3 regions of the Oceanobacillus sp. E9 genome follow, and region 3 is predicted to be linked to each of the others. Evidence: riboswitches for the same ligand, from Rfam matches in the RefSeq annotation. Region 3 holds a riboswitch; each other region holds the start of a gene.

Region 1 (4,951 bases), on a different contig from region 3:
CTTTTGTATTTGATCAGCGATCTGTTCTGGAGTACCTACAAACTTTGGACAACCATTTCCAAGTCCATGATTTTTTATTGCTTCACGTAATGTCCATTTACGATATGGGTCTTTCGTATACAGGTCTAGATTCCCTTGTACTGCTTCTGTTTCAATATCTTCAATATATTGATCTGGATTATACTCTGAAAAATCAATTCCTGTATGTCCTGATAGTAAGGATGCCGTACCTTCATAGCTGATATGGTTTACGAAGTCCTCATACTTCGCAATCGCTTCTGCTTCTGTTGAGCCAACAATTGGTAACATCAATGGGAATATTTTAACGTCATCTGGATTTCTTCCTTTTTCTTGAGCACGTTTCTTAATATCGGAAGAATAATTTTTCAACGATTCAATAGATGTTTGCTTTGTAAAAACTGCCTCTGCATGTTTTGCCGCAAAATCTCTTCCCTTTGGTGATGCTCCCGCTTGGAATAATACTGGCGTTCGTTGCGGCGAGGGTTCAACTAAGTGCGGTCCTGGCACATTAAAAAACTCCCCACTATGATTAATTAAGCGAACTTTCTCTGGGTTAGCAAAAGTATCATTGGCACGGTCATAAATCACCGCATCCTCATCCCAACTATGCTCCCAAAGTTTGTATACCACATCTAAAAATTCATCCGCTCGATTATAACGCAATTCTTTCGGTAACCTTTCTGTTAACCCCATATTGACTGCTTCACTTTCCAAATAGGAAGTAACGACATTCCATCCAACTCTTCCTCCTGTTAAATGGTCCAATGTGGATAACTGACGTGCTAGTACATAGGGTTGTGCATAGGTAGTAGAAATTGTTGGCGCAAAACCAAGATGCTCGGTAACTGCGGCCATTGCTGTAATAGGAAGTAAAGGATCATGTGCAGGAAGTTGAACTGCGCCTCTCGTCGCTGCGTCATGGCTTTTCCCATAAACACTGTACGTCCCTAATACATCAGCAATAAATAACGAGTCAAATTTGCCGCGTTCTAGAATTTGCGCAATTTCCGTCCAGTAACCTAAACGATTATGATTTATTCCATAATCTTTCTCATGTTTCCAAAGCCCCGTTGAATGAGGGGAAGGTGAATTTTGCACGAATCCATTAAAATGAATTTGTTTTGCCATATGCTCAGCTCCTTTTTAGTATCTGAATAAGATAATTACATTAATTAACATTGGGAATCTATTAAACTACTCTTCATCGTAAGCATTTAATGCATTGACACTGTGCGCTAATGCAGAACCTGCTTTAAGAGCAACAGCTACAAAAATAGCTTCTGATAACTCTTCTTTACTGGCTCCAGCTTCCTTTGCATTTTTCGTATGCAAGTCAATACAATAAGCACATCCTGTTGTATGCGCAGAGGCTACTGCAATCAACTCTTTTTCCTTCAATGTAAGTTTACCTTCTTTTAAAACCGCTCCATCAAATTTCAAGAAAGCTTTGAAAGCATCATCACTTATCTCACCTAGTTCTTGTAGTCGTTTAAAGTAGGAAGCTTTATATAACTCATCATCATCATTTCCGTCATATGCATTCAATCCATTTACTGCGTGCGCTAATGAAGAGCCTGCTTTTAATGTTGTTGCAACAAATATTGCCTCAGTTACTTCTTCTTTATCAGCACCTTGGTTTTTCACATTTCCTACATGGAGTTCAATACAGTATGGACAACCTGTAATGTGAGCAACTGCCACTGCAATTAATTCTTTTTGTTTCACGGAAAGCTTCCCTTCTTCGAGCGCTTTGTTGTTGAAGGCAAAGAACGAATTAAATACACCTGGTGCAAATTCCTTTAATTCTTGGATACGACTGAAATACGATTTTTTATAAAGACTCTCTGTTTTTGTAGTTGGCATAATACACTCTCTCCTTTTCGTTTTAATAAAAATTTCGATTGCTTGGCTTGTGTAACTGTTTTGATCCGCCTCCTAAATAAAGTTAACTTATTGGTTTAGTCATATTTAAAGTCACATTGTTCCAGTTTTTCTTTACACTCCCCTTTTGAAAAAAGAAAAACCCTTCCGATGAGGAAGAGTTTCATTTAGTGGGCATAAACACTTTTCTCATCTATCAAGCATAAGCTTGCTGGAATGAGCACCATGTTACTTAACTGTAACTGGTTGCTGCGGGATCAACGGACCAGGTTCCTCCCCCGACTCTTGATAAGGAAAATATTATATAGTTGTGTAAGATTTGTATATTAGCATAACGAACCAGCAAATAACTGTCAATAGTTAATTTTCAATTAATTCAATGTAATGAAAAATTTAAACCAATTGGACTATATTGTATATGTTTTTATTTATTCTGGCTTAGACTTTTATTCGACTTGTGGGATTCGGAAGAAATTACATGTTCACCCATTCGACTACGTAGACTTTTGTCTGTAACATAGCTGCTTTTATGGAACCGTATTAAAATGTACCTTCATAATACAATTTAAAACTACCATAACTACCTAGTTTTAATAAGTTATAATTCTCTATACGTCGCCAGTTCATCTACTAAGTTAACCTAAAATTGTAGTTTAAACCCTTTGCTTTTCGGCTAAACAGAATAACATACTAATATCGGCACAATGAAAAGGGTGAAGTTATGACTACATGTTCAACTAGTAGGAGTATTGGTTTAATTTCAGCTCCAGGTTATCCCAACTATATTGCAGCAAAATTAAAAGAAGAACTCCCAAATCTACTACAGTTTTACGTAGACGATGATTGCGAATGGGAGGTTCAATATATTGAAGACCCACTTACAGGTACTGGTGAATCTATTGACATTCTAAAAGCTACTCAAAATAAGAAGAAAAAAAACGACTGGGACTTTGGAATTTGTCTTACAGATTTACCTTTATTCAAAGAAAAACGGCTAATTATTGCAGAAGCAAATCAAGACGAAAACATAGCATTAATTAGCATGCCTAGTCTGGGCTCAACAAGGATGATTAAAAGACTACGAGAGTCCATATTACAGTTAGTAAACGAAATGTATTATGGCAGCTCTGATGGCGATAGAAAAAAGGCCGAACTTCATCTTCAATCTATGAATGAAGATTATAAAGAATTGAAGAATAAAAGTTCAACACGCTTAATCGGAAAACGTTTCTTAGAAAGAATTTCCCCTATTAAACGAGAAACACCTGATGAGCATGAGACGCATGGTGAATGCAATATCGATGTTCGTTTTACTGTTCCACGGAAATGGAGTATTGCTATACGAATCATTTCCGGAATGGTACGAGCCAATCGCCCATGGTCACTCTTTCCAGCATTTATGAAAGTAATTATGATTGCATTTACTACCGGAGCATACGCGCTGGTCTTCCCAACACTATGGCAGTTGAGTGATTATTATTCATTACCACGGATGATTTTACTAACTTTTATTGCTATTACGTCCATGGTAAGTTGGATTATAGTAGCCCATAAATTGTGGGAACGACCTCAAGATGGTAAAGATGACTATATTCGAAAACTATATAATGCTACTACCGTTTTTACCTTGCTATCAACTGTATGTTTGTATTATATTATTCTATACGTTTTATTTACTTTTGCTGTTAATATTTTTATTCCAGCAGAATTGCTTGAAAATCAAATAAATGAGGAAATTAACTTTACGAGCTATCTGTACATCGCATGGACAGCTACTAGTATTGCAACGATTATAGGTGCACTTGGCTCTGCCTTAGAGAATGAGGATGTAGTTCTATCTTCGACATACGGTTATCGCCAACGTCAAAGACATAAACAGATTAAAGAACAAAGAGAACAAGAAGAAGCAGAAGAAGGTCATAAAAAGACAAGACAGTAAGTAATAATGATTATTAATAATTTGCACCTCTAACAACTAACTTGGGGGTGTTTTTATATTGTAAACCTATCTACCTCCGAATTAAAAAAAGAGAGCTTATATGAATAGAGAAGTAAAACTCAAAATAAACCGGTTGAATTTTTTAACGACACGATTTTATATTACATTATTAATCTTCTTTCATCATTGTTACAGCTCTATTCAGCTTTCTCGCTAAATCTTCTGAAGCTTTCTGCATATAACCCTGAACAGTATTATATACTTCCGGTGATACAGTAGTTAATCCGCCTGCCATATTATTAATTAAATCTTCTTGTTGTTGGTCTGATAGAGAATCGTAAAACATACCAGGTTGTGTGAAATCATCCTGTTTTTCGATGTCCGATCTCTCTAATCTACCTTCAACATAGCGTCCATCACCACTTGTCACAAGGTTACCTGGCCACCAGTCAGATTCATGATTAACTGGTACATTACGAAAATCAGGACCTATCCGATAACGTTGTGAATCCCAATAAATATTTGCTCTTCCTTGTAACATCTTATCATCTGATAGTTCTACACCTTCTTGTAAATTAGATGGAGAAAAAGCCGCTTTTTCAACTTGCTCCATATAATTATCAGGATTCCTATTCAATACCATTCTTCCCACTGGTTGGAAAGGGAACTGTTGTTGATCCCATATTTTGGTATCGTCTAATGGATCATATGGTAGATTGGCAGCATCTTCAGGATCCATGATCTGTACATATAACCCAAATTCAACTGGCTCCCCTCTTTCAATGACATCATGTAAGTCCTGTCCTGCAATATCCGGATTCTCTCCCGCTAGTCGTACTGCTTCATCGTTACGAATATACTGTTCTCCAGCCAGCGGTGCCCACGTGTATTTAACAAAATATCGTTTTCCTTCTCCATTTTTCCAAACATAGGTATTTACACTATGCCCAGGCAAATGACGTAGACTTTTCACTGTACCAAGGTTGGAGTAAACAAGTAGTGTAAAGAGAAGTGATTCAGACGCACGTGCCACAAAATTCCAGTAGCGTGTGGGATCGATTAAGTTATCTACCGGAGATGGTAAAAACGCTTTAATCGCTTCTGGAAAAC
Region 2 (4,951 bases), on a different contig from region 3:
AACACTTCACTCTGCAATTGTTAGAAAAAAAGCTTTAATCGGAATGGGATCAATCGTACTAGATGGAGCAGAAATTGGCGAGAATGCTTTTTTAGGTGCTGGTAGTCTTGTTCCTCCGGGTAAGAAAATTCCTGCCCATACCCTTGCAATGGGAAGACCTGCTAAGTTTGTACGTGAATTGACAGAAGATGATTATAAAGAGATGGCACGTGTCAGAAACTCTTACGTAGAGAAAGGTCAATACTATAAAAAAAATACAAATATGGGGAAATAATAGGCTTTATTCACTAACGAAATAACTGACACTCTTAAGGATACACTCAAAAAACCAAATATCCTTAAGGAGTGTCGCCTATTTTAATCATTCATGATATCTTTTCTCTTATTTTCTCTTCTATTGTAATTCCTGTTTACTCGCAAAGTATTTTAATTTCTTTAAAGCACGGTAAGATAACGACTTTGTGGTACCATATGGAATGTCTAATTGTTCTGAAATTTCCTTGAAACTGAAAGCGTAATAAAATCGGAGCATAATAATGGTTCTTTCTTTTTCATTTAGACGATCTAATAATTGCTCCACTGTTACCTTTAAGGGAATATCCAAATCATAATAAGCTTTAGTAGACACTTTTTCTGGTTCCATCATGATCATTTTTTTATTTTTCCTGATCGTATCAAGTGCACAATTTATGGTTATTTTCGTTATCCAAGTATTGAAATATTTTGGGTTTCTTAACTCTGGTAATTTTTCATACGTTCGATAGGCAGTCTCTTGGATTACATCATATGTATCATTAGAGTTCTTAACATATGTATTTGCAATCCGGTATAAATTTTTCTCACAACTATGAAATAAAGTCATAAATGATTCTTGGTTACCTTTCTGTGCTTCTTCTACAAGTTCAATGATACTACCACCTGCTTTGCAATATATAATATAATATTTGTCATAATATCATATTAAGCAGTTATGAATTTTCATAAATCAGTAAACTTACCAGAAGAATTTAACATAATTTCATATTTTTCAGATAAACATATGAAAATTTTCCTCTATATTAAGACAATATTATAAAATTCTATTAAAAATTGACGTTTAGTTGAAAATTAATTATTTATGACAAATGAACGTCACAATGTTACTCGGTTTGATTGCTAATAAAAAAACTACCATCCTACAAAGAGATGATAGTTTTTTAAATCAATAAATCAATTAATTATTTATTTAGTTAATGCAATAAGCTCTTCCGTTTTATCTGTTTTTTCCCATGGGAATAAAATATCTTTTCGACCAAAGTGACCATATGCTGCAGTATTTTTAAAGATAGGTTTTCTTAAATCGAGCATTCGGATAATTCCCGCTGGACGGAGATCAAACAATTCTCGAACAGCTTCTACTAAACGATCTTCACTAACTTTCCCAGTTCCAAATGTATTAACTGCAATGGATACTGGTTGTGCCACACCTATAGCATAAGCTAACTGAACTTCACAAGATTTAGCAAGTCCTGCGGCAACAATATTCTTAGCAACATAGCGCGCAGCATATGCTGCCGAGCGGTCTACTTTTGTAGCATCTTTACCACTAAAAGCACCCCCACCATGTCTAGCGTAACCACCGTATGTGTCTACAATAATTTTTCTTCCGGTTAGCCCTACATCACCTTGTGGACCTCCAATTACAAATCGACCAGTTGGATTAATAAAGTATTTTGTTTTATCATCTAACAATTCATTAGGAACAACTGCTTGAATTACTTTTTCAATCATATCTCTTTCAATTTGTTCATTTTGAATCTCTGAATGATGTTGTGTAGATATAACGATAGTATCAATACGTACAGGTTTGTCATTCTCATCATATTCAACGGTTACTTGTGTCTTACCATCTGGACGAAGGTAATCCACAATCCCTTCTTTTCTTACATCCGCTAATCTTTTAGATAATTGATGTGCTAATGAGATTGGTAATGGCATTAATTCTTCAGTTTCATCACAAGCATATCCAAACATAAGTCCTTGGTCACCAGCACCAATAGCATCAATTTCTTCTTCACTCATTTTACCTTGTCGAGCTTCAAGTGCCTGATTTACTCCCCCTGCAATATCTGCAGACTGTTCATCAATAGCAGTTAATACCGCACAAGTTTCAAAATCAAAGCCATATTTAGCACGTGTATACCCAATATTTTTTACTGTTTCACGAACAAGTGCAGGTATATCTACATAAGTAGAAGTGGAAATTTCTCCTGATACAAGAACAAGTCCTGTAGTTACTGTTGTTTCACATGCAACCCTTGCATTCGGATCTTTTTTTAAAATTTCATCTAAGATAGCATCTGATATTTGGTCAGACATTTTATCTGGATGTCCCTCAGTTACTGACTCTGAAGTAAATAAACGTCGATTTGCAGCCATAAGGCTAAACTCTCCTTTAATATGTTGTTACGGATCTCTTTATAACTTCTATCCTATTCAAAGTGCCAATAAAAGCACCTCGTCCTTTCAAAAACGTGGTACCAAAAAATATATATTGAAAACAAAAAAACCTTCCCTTCAAAACATGAGGAAAGGAAGAATTATGGCCTTTCGCTCTTATTGTTCAAGGAATTATTATCCTTGCATCAGGTTAGCACCTTTTCACCGTAGTGATGGTTGCTGGGCTTCATCGGGGCTGTCCCTCCACCAACTCTGAATAAGAGTATCCGTTCAAGGTTAAGATTAACGAAAGGTGAGTTATCTGTCAACTAATATAGACCCTGTCACATCGAAAAAAATAATGCATAAAATAAATCTCAATAATAGTATGGACTATTAATTTTAATGTGTTATACTAATAATCAGATTTAGGTATATAAAGACCGTTATGAGTTACAAATTAAAACTACTATCACTAACAATAAGGAGATTATACCATGAAAACCGTTGATAAGTCTTATATGAAAGAACTTCAAACAAACCATATCCACCATAATTTATCGGTAGCACAACTTGTTGAAAAAATTCTTTATAGACAAGAAGGAGTACTTACATCTACAGGAGCAATTCGTGCCACTACAGGAACATACACTGGTCGATCTCCGGAAGATAAGTTTATAGTGAAAGATAAGGTTTCTGATCTACATGTCAATTGGGGTAAAGTAAATAAACCAATTCAAGAAGAAGTGTTTAATCAATTATTATCAAAAGTAATCAATTATTTAAATGAAAAACAAGAAATATTTAAATTTCAAGGGTTTGCTGGATCTGATCACACTTATCGGCTTCCTATTCAGGTTATCAATGAATATGCCTGGCACAATTTATTTTCTAGACAGTTATTCATTACTCCAACAGAAGAGGAATTATCCAAACACCAAGCAGAATTTACAGTTATTTCAGCTCCCGGATTTAAGGCCGACCCAGCTATTGATGGAACAAATTCAGAAACATTTATATTAATTTCTTTTAAAAAACGAATTGTACTTATTGGGGGCACCGAATATGCTGGAGAGATTAAAAAGTCAATCTTTTCTGTGATGAATTATTTATTACCACAGCAAGATGTGCTTTCTATGCATTGTTCTGCTAATGTTGGTCAAGAAGGAGACGTTGCATTATTTTTTGGTTTGTCCGGTACTGGTAAAACAACATTGTCTGCAGACCCTTACCGTAAACTAATTGGTGATGACGAACATGGTTGGAGTCCTAATGGCGTATTCAATATTGAGGGCGGATGTTATGCAAAATGTATCAATCTCTCGCAAGAAAAGGAGCCACAAATTTATAATGCGATCCGATACGGTTCGGTCTTAGAGAACGTAATTTTAGATGATAATAGTAGAGAACCTGATTACGATGATACATCATTAACGGAAAACACACGTGCTGCTTATCCGTTAGAGAATATTGATAACATTATTAACCCTAGTGTTGCAGGACATCCAAATACAATTATTTTCTTAACTGCCGATGCATCTGGCACGTTACCTCCAATTAGTAAGCTAACGAAAGAACAAGCGATGTACCATTTTCTAAGCGGATACACAAGCAAGTTAGCAGGAACAGAACGCGGGGTCACAGAACCAACAGCAACTTTCTCTGCTTGTTTCGGCTCTCCATTCTTACCATTAGCTCCATCTAAATATGCAGAAATGCTTGGTAAGAAAATAGATATGTTTGATACAAACGTATTTTTGATTAATACCGGATGGACTGGAGGATCATATGGAGTAGGTGACCGGATAAAACTTTCTTTCACCAGAGCAATGGTCCACTCTGCTTTAGAAGGAGAATTAAATTCAATAGAAACAATTACCGATGAAATTTTCGGGTTACAGATTCCTGCCCATGTCCCTGGAGTTCCTGATGAATTGTTAGTACCTAAACAGACATGGGGTAACAAGGAAGCATACGTGAAAGAAGCACAATCGCTAGCATTAAAATTTCATGAAAACTTCAAGAAATTCACACTAGCTAGTGACACAATCAAGCAAGCTGGTCCTTTCTATAAAGGATAAGCTAAAAGTGTTTACTCATCCCATTTAAGGATTTATATAATGAGTGAAATATTTGTTCGATACATGCGAACAAACCAGTCTCCACATGAGGCTGGTTTTTTTGATTCGTTTATCTCCGAAGGCTCTGTCCAGTCGGTGTCGCTTATCGGTGAGAAATGCTTTTGACACGGCTAGCATTTCTCACCAGCGACTTCGCAACTTCCCTCCCCTTCCTTCGATAACTCATCATCCTCTATTCTTTCTGTGATTCGTTTATCTTCGAAGGCTCTGTCCAGTTCGGTGTCGCTTATCGGTGAGAAATGCTTTTGACACATATTTATATTTGGGCGCATACACTATTTTGATAAATTTTTTCACATTAGTTGAAGGGAACGGTGGGAATGCGTAAGAAGGGTTTTATAGTTAGTTTTATCGCTGTTCTAATCCTCTTGTCCGCTTGTAATCAAGAAACA
Region 3 (4,951 bases):
AACACCAATTGGAGCATATGGTAAATCATTGAAAAATGTATCTTCTGGTCATCTAGCAAGTCATGTGATTAAAGAAGTGCTACAAAGAGTTTATATGCCAGCTGATCACGTAGATGAGGTTATTTTAGGAGAAGTAAGACAAACGACGGAATCATCGAATATTGCTAGAGTAGCAGCGCTAAGAGCGGGTATCCCTGAACAAGTGACTGCTTTTACAGTAAATAGATTATGTGCATCTGGAATCCAGGCAGTGACATCTGGAGTACAACAAATTCTTAGTAATCAAGCTGATATTGTCATAGCGGGTGGGACAGAGAGTATGAGCCGTTCTCCAATATACTTACGAAATACTAGATTTGGAGGAGATCGAACAACCATTGTCGATTCTAATTTAGAAGCAGGACAACAACCTCAAGAAATCTATGGTAAGAATCTATCTATGGGTATTACAGCTGAGAATGTTGCTAGAAAATATAATATATCAAGAGAAGATCAAGATGCATTTGCGATAGAAAGTCAGCGCAGAGCAAAAAAAGCTATAGAAAGTGGACGGTTTAAAGATGAAATAGCTCCTATTGAGGTTGTGGAAAAGAAACAGATATCTATATTTGAAGTAGATGAATATCCTCGATTTGATACATCTCTAGAGAAACTAGCAAATCTTAATCCAGTATTTGAAGCAGGTGGGACGGTGACTGCTGGTAATGCTTGCGGCAGAAATGATGGTGCCTCAGCTTTGGTTATTATGAAAGAATCACATGCCAAACATCTTGGCTTGCAACCACTCGCAAGAATCGTAGATTGGAGTACAGCGGGTGTTTCCCCTGAAATAATGGGAATTGGCCCAGTACCGGCAGTCAAACAACTACTTAAACGAAATCAAAAAACAATCCAAGACATAGATTTACTAGAATTGAATGAAGCTTTCGCTTCTCAATCCGTTGCTGTTATTCGTGAACTAGGTTTGGATCATGAAAAAGTAAATGTTAATGGAGGGGCGATTGCGTTAGGTCATCCGGTCGGTGCTACGGGCACCCGGATAATTACGACATTAATCTATGAACTAATAAAAAGAAAACAGCAATATGGTATAGCAACTTTATGCGCTGGTGGCGGCCAAGGAATGGCAATATTGATCGAACAGTGCTAAGTTATTTTGCAGTATCAGGATAAGTTGATTTGATATGGAAAAGTGATTGTTTAATTAAACGACGTAAGATATCAAGATTAATATCGCTGAGTTTGTTAATATAAACACACGATTTTCCGGTAGTGTATTTACCTAAAGCTGTCATTAATTCACTATCTTGAACAATATCTGTTGCGAGATAGAGACTAATTTTTGATTTTCTGGGAGAGTATCCTACTATTAAAAATTCTCCGGAGTGGCCAGAAGCGTATTTATAATTGTATTTTCCAAAGCCAATAATACTTGTTCCCCACATTTTTGCTGGATACTCAGTAGATTCGGTAAATATATCTAATAGTTTATAAGCATCTTCTTTCTTTTGAAGATGATCAACACTTTCGATGAATTGAATAACACTGTTTTCTGTTTCTTTTGTTTTTAGTTCATACATTTTCATCACTCCTAATCCTATGATTGATAATAGTATAACAAATATTTACAATATATTTTTGATTTAGATTGCAACTGGCAGTTTTTTATCAGGCACGGCATCACTCACTAGGAAATCATTTAAAAAATAATAAATGAATAATTTAAATTTCCTATTGATTATTTTATGGTTATCATATAAGATATTAAAAAGTTAATTTTTAAAAAATTAAATATAGTTAGACTTATCAAGAGAGACGGAGGGATTGGCCCGATGAAGTCTCAGCAACCAGCCTTATAAGGTATGGTGCTAATTCCAATAGGCTTATATGCCTTAAAGATAAGAAGAACAATGTAGGTTAACCCTTCTTCTTACTTTTGGAAGAAGGGTTTTTGTTTGTAAAAATAATGAAGGAGGAGATTATGATGAAGCGTAGTTTAAAAAGACGTTTGCAAGAAGGTACGGTAATAGTAGGAGAAGGATATTTATTTGAATTAGAGAGGAGAGGGTATTTACAGGCAGGTTCGTTTGTACCAGAAGTAGCACTTGCGAACCCGGATGCTTTAAAACAAACGTATCGTGATTTTATGAATGCTGGTTCGGATGTTGTATTAGCATTTACATACAATGCACATCGAGAAAAAATGCGCATTATTGGCAAGGAAGAATTATTAGAACCATTGAATAGAAGTGCTATTCGTTTAGCAAAGGAAGTAGCGAAAGAGCATCCATTGGAAGAAGCATTAGTTGCAGGAAATATATCTAATACAAATATCTTTGACCCTTATGATGAATCAAGCAAATCTAAAGTTAGAGAGATGTTCGCTGAAATGGCTCAGTGGAGTAAAGAAGAAGATGTTGATTTTATTAATGGTGAAACATTTTATTATCATGAAGAAGCAGAAATTGCTTTGGAAGAAATATTGAAAAAAGACTTGCCAGCTGTCATTACACTAGGGTTAATGGGAGAAAACATTTTAAGGGATGGCTATACGGTAGAGGAATCTTGTAAAATATTATCGGAAAAGGGAGCACTTGTAGTTGGAATGAATTGTTTCCGAGGTCCAGATACGATGCAACCTTATATTGCAAAAATTAGAAAGCATGTAGACGGTTATGTAGGAGCATTACCCATTCCATATCGTACATCAGATGAGCATCCGACATTTTTTAATTTACCTGATGGTGGTTGTAGTTGCCATTTGCCTACTGAAACAACTTTTCCAACTGCTTTAGATCCACTGTACCATAACCGTTATGAATTAGCAGAGTGGGCAAAAGAAGCAAAGGGGATTGGTGTTAATTATATTGGGTTATGTTGTGGAGCATCTCCAGCAATGCTTAGAGCTGTTGCAGAGGCAGTCGGTAAGGAGACCATTAATTCTCCCTATTCTCCTAATATGGAGAAGCATTTCTTGTTTGGGAAAGATAAAACATTAAAAGAACATAATGTAGGCTATCGATTTAAGGCATAACAAATCTTATATTGATGGTAAATCTCCTATACTATTCATTTAGATACAGTTGGAGAAGTACGAACCTCATTGTTATAAAACCAAGTAATCTTATTTGAATAATTATAAGGAGGAGAATTTAATGAGAAGTAAGTTAATGAGTATAGCTTTAGTGATAATAATAATTAGTTTAATAGCAGCATGTGGATCTGATTCAAGTGCAGCAGATGGAAAGCCTGATAAGATTCGGTTAGATTATGCGTATTATTCACCAACAAGCCTTGTATTAAAAGAACAAGGATGGTTAGAAGAAGCCTTAGAAGATGAAGGAATAGGTGTGGAGTGGGTACTAAGTCAAGGTAGTAATAAGGCTTTAGAATTTTTAACAAGTGATAGTATTGATTTTGGTTCTTCTGCAGGATCTGCAGCGCTTGTTTCTAAAGCCAAGGGTTCTCCAATTCAAAATGTATATATTTATTCTCAACCAGAGTGGACAGCTTTAGTTGCTGATTCTGAGTCAGGAATCCAATCGGTAGAAGAATTAAAAGGAAAAAAAGTGGCTGCCACGTTAGGTACGGATCCATATATTTTTCTACTACGGGCTTTAAATGAAGCTGGATTAACAGCGGCTGACTTAGAAATTGTCAATTTACAACATGGTGATGGAGCGGTTGCTTTGTCTAAAGGTTCCGTAGATGCATGGGCGGGGCTAGATCCACATATGGCTCGAGCCGAATTAGAATCTGATGCAACCTTGTTTTATCGAAATAAAGAATTTAACACATATGGTTTTTTAAACGTGCGAGATGATTTTGCAGAAGAATATCCAGATTATGTTCATGTTGTGATTGAAGCGTATGAAAAAGCAAGAGAGTGGACAATAGATAATCCAGAAGCAGCTGCACAGATTTTATCTGAAGAAGCAGAGATGTCACTAGATGTAGCGAAACAGACTTTAGAGAGGAATGATTTTTCCAATTCCATTCCTGGAGATGAGCATCGAGATACGTTAAGAAATTCAGCAGAGGTTCTTCTAGAGGGAGAAGTTATTGAAGCTGATACGGACATTGAGAAGGTTGTAAATGAACTTGTCCAACCATCATTTATAGAAGAGCTAAATTAATAATTAGAGGTGGCTGTCTTGTCTAAGGTGTCTGAAGAAGTTATTAATTGGGATAAAAATAAGTTTAAGAGAAACAAATCATTTTTGTCATATGAAGTAATTTGGATGGGAAGTATTATTCCTATTTTGCTATTAATTGTCTGGGAAGTGTTAAGTAGATTTGGTTACTTTCCTACGTATTTATTACCTGCACCAACGACAGTTGTTGGTACGATCATCAATCTTGCTGAAGATGGATCTTTATGGGGGCATGTAGGTATTACCTTATATAGAGTATTTGCTGGATTTTTTCTAGGTACTGCTGCCGCTCTTATGCTCGGTGGACTCGTAGGTTTGTATAGAAAAGCAGAATTGTTATTTGATCCATTAATACAAGCTTTTCGGGCTATTCCTTCTTTAGCTTGGGTTCCGTTATTTATTCTGTGGATGGGAATTGGTGAAGTTTCTAAAATTACCATGATTAGTGTCGGCGTCTTCTTTCCAGTGTATTTAAATATCATAAGTGGTATCACAGGCGTTGATCGAAAGTTGATTGAAGTTGGTAAAATGAATCGATTGTCTACCTTTCAACTTGTCCGAAGAATTATATTACCCGCATCGTTACCTTCTTTTCTTACAGGTCTTCGAAGTGGGTTAGGACTTGGATGGATGTTTGTTGTAGCTGCTGAATTAATGGGCGCAAGTCAAGGTTTAGGATATTTATTGATTGCAGGTCAAAACACACTATCTCCTGAAACGATTTTAGCTAGTATATTGTTATTTGCATTCATTGGAAAAGGTACAGACTGGATTTTGAAAAAACTAGAAAGTCGAAC

What was found. A riboswitch is a leader RNA that binds a small molecule or an ion and turns the genes downstream of it on or off. The one in region 3 is predicted to bind S-adenosylmethionine.
Region 1: it holds a riboswitch for S-adenosylmethionine, as region 3 does, so the genes downstream of both, AQ616_RS07785 (carboxymuconolactone decarboxylase family protein) here and AQ616_RS17330 (homocysteine S-methyltransferase family protein) in region 3, are expected to answer to the same signal.
Region 2: it holds a riboswitch for S-adenosylmethionine, as region 3 does, so the genes downstream of both, metK (methionine adenosyltransferase) here and AQ616_RS17330 (homocysteine S-methyltransferase family protein) in region 3, are expected to answer to the same signal.

Annotation. Positions count from the first base shown of each region.
Region 1 is NZ_LSNA01000006.1:172,826-177,776, reverse strand. It holds gene AQ616_RS07790 (LLM class flavin-dependent oxidoreductase) at 1-1,149, opposite strand, end outside; gene AQ616_RS07785 (carboxymuconolactone decarboxylase family protein) at 1,216-1,884, opposite strand; SAM riboswitch class I at 2,089-2,197, opposite strand; gene AQ616_RS07780 (hypothetical protein) at 2,624-3,841, shown strand; gene AQ616_RS07775 (catalase) at 4,011-4,951, opposite strand, start outside.
Region 2 is NZ_LSNA01000007.1:67,322-72,272, reverse strand. It holds gene AQ616_RS09925 (gamma carbonic anhydrase) at 1-274, shown strand, start outside; gene AQ616_RS09920 (sigma-70 family RNA polymerase sigma factor) at 395-862, opposite strand; gene metK (methionine adenosyltransferase) at 1,222-2,418, opposite strand; SAM riboswitch class I at 2,593-2,702, opposite strand; gene pckA (phosphoenolpyruvate carboxykinase (ATP)) at 2,916-4,499, shown strand; gene AQ616_RS09905 (ABC transporter substrate-binding protein) at 4,880-4,951, shown strand, end outside.
Region 3 is NZ_LSNA01000009.1:238,391-243,341, reverse strand. It holds gene AQ616_RS17340 (thiolase family protein) at 1-1,150, shown strand, start outside; gene AQ616_RS17335 (DUF1801 domain-containing protein) at 1,152-1,580, opposite strand; SAM riboswitch class I at 1,801-1,905, shown strand; gene AQ616_RS17330 (homocysteine S-methyltransferase family protein) at 1,985-3,034, shown strand; gene AQ616_RS17325 (aliphatic sulfonate ABC transporter substrate-binding protein) at 3,156-4,136, shown strand; gene AQ616_RS17320 (ABC transporter permease) at 4,155-4,951, shown strand, end outside.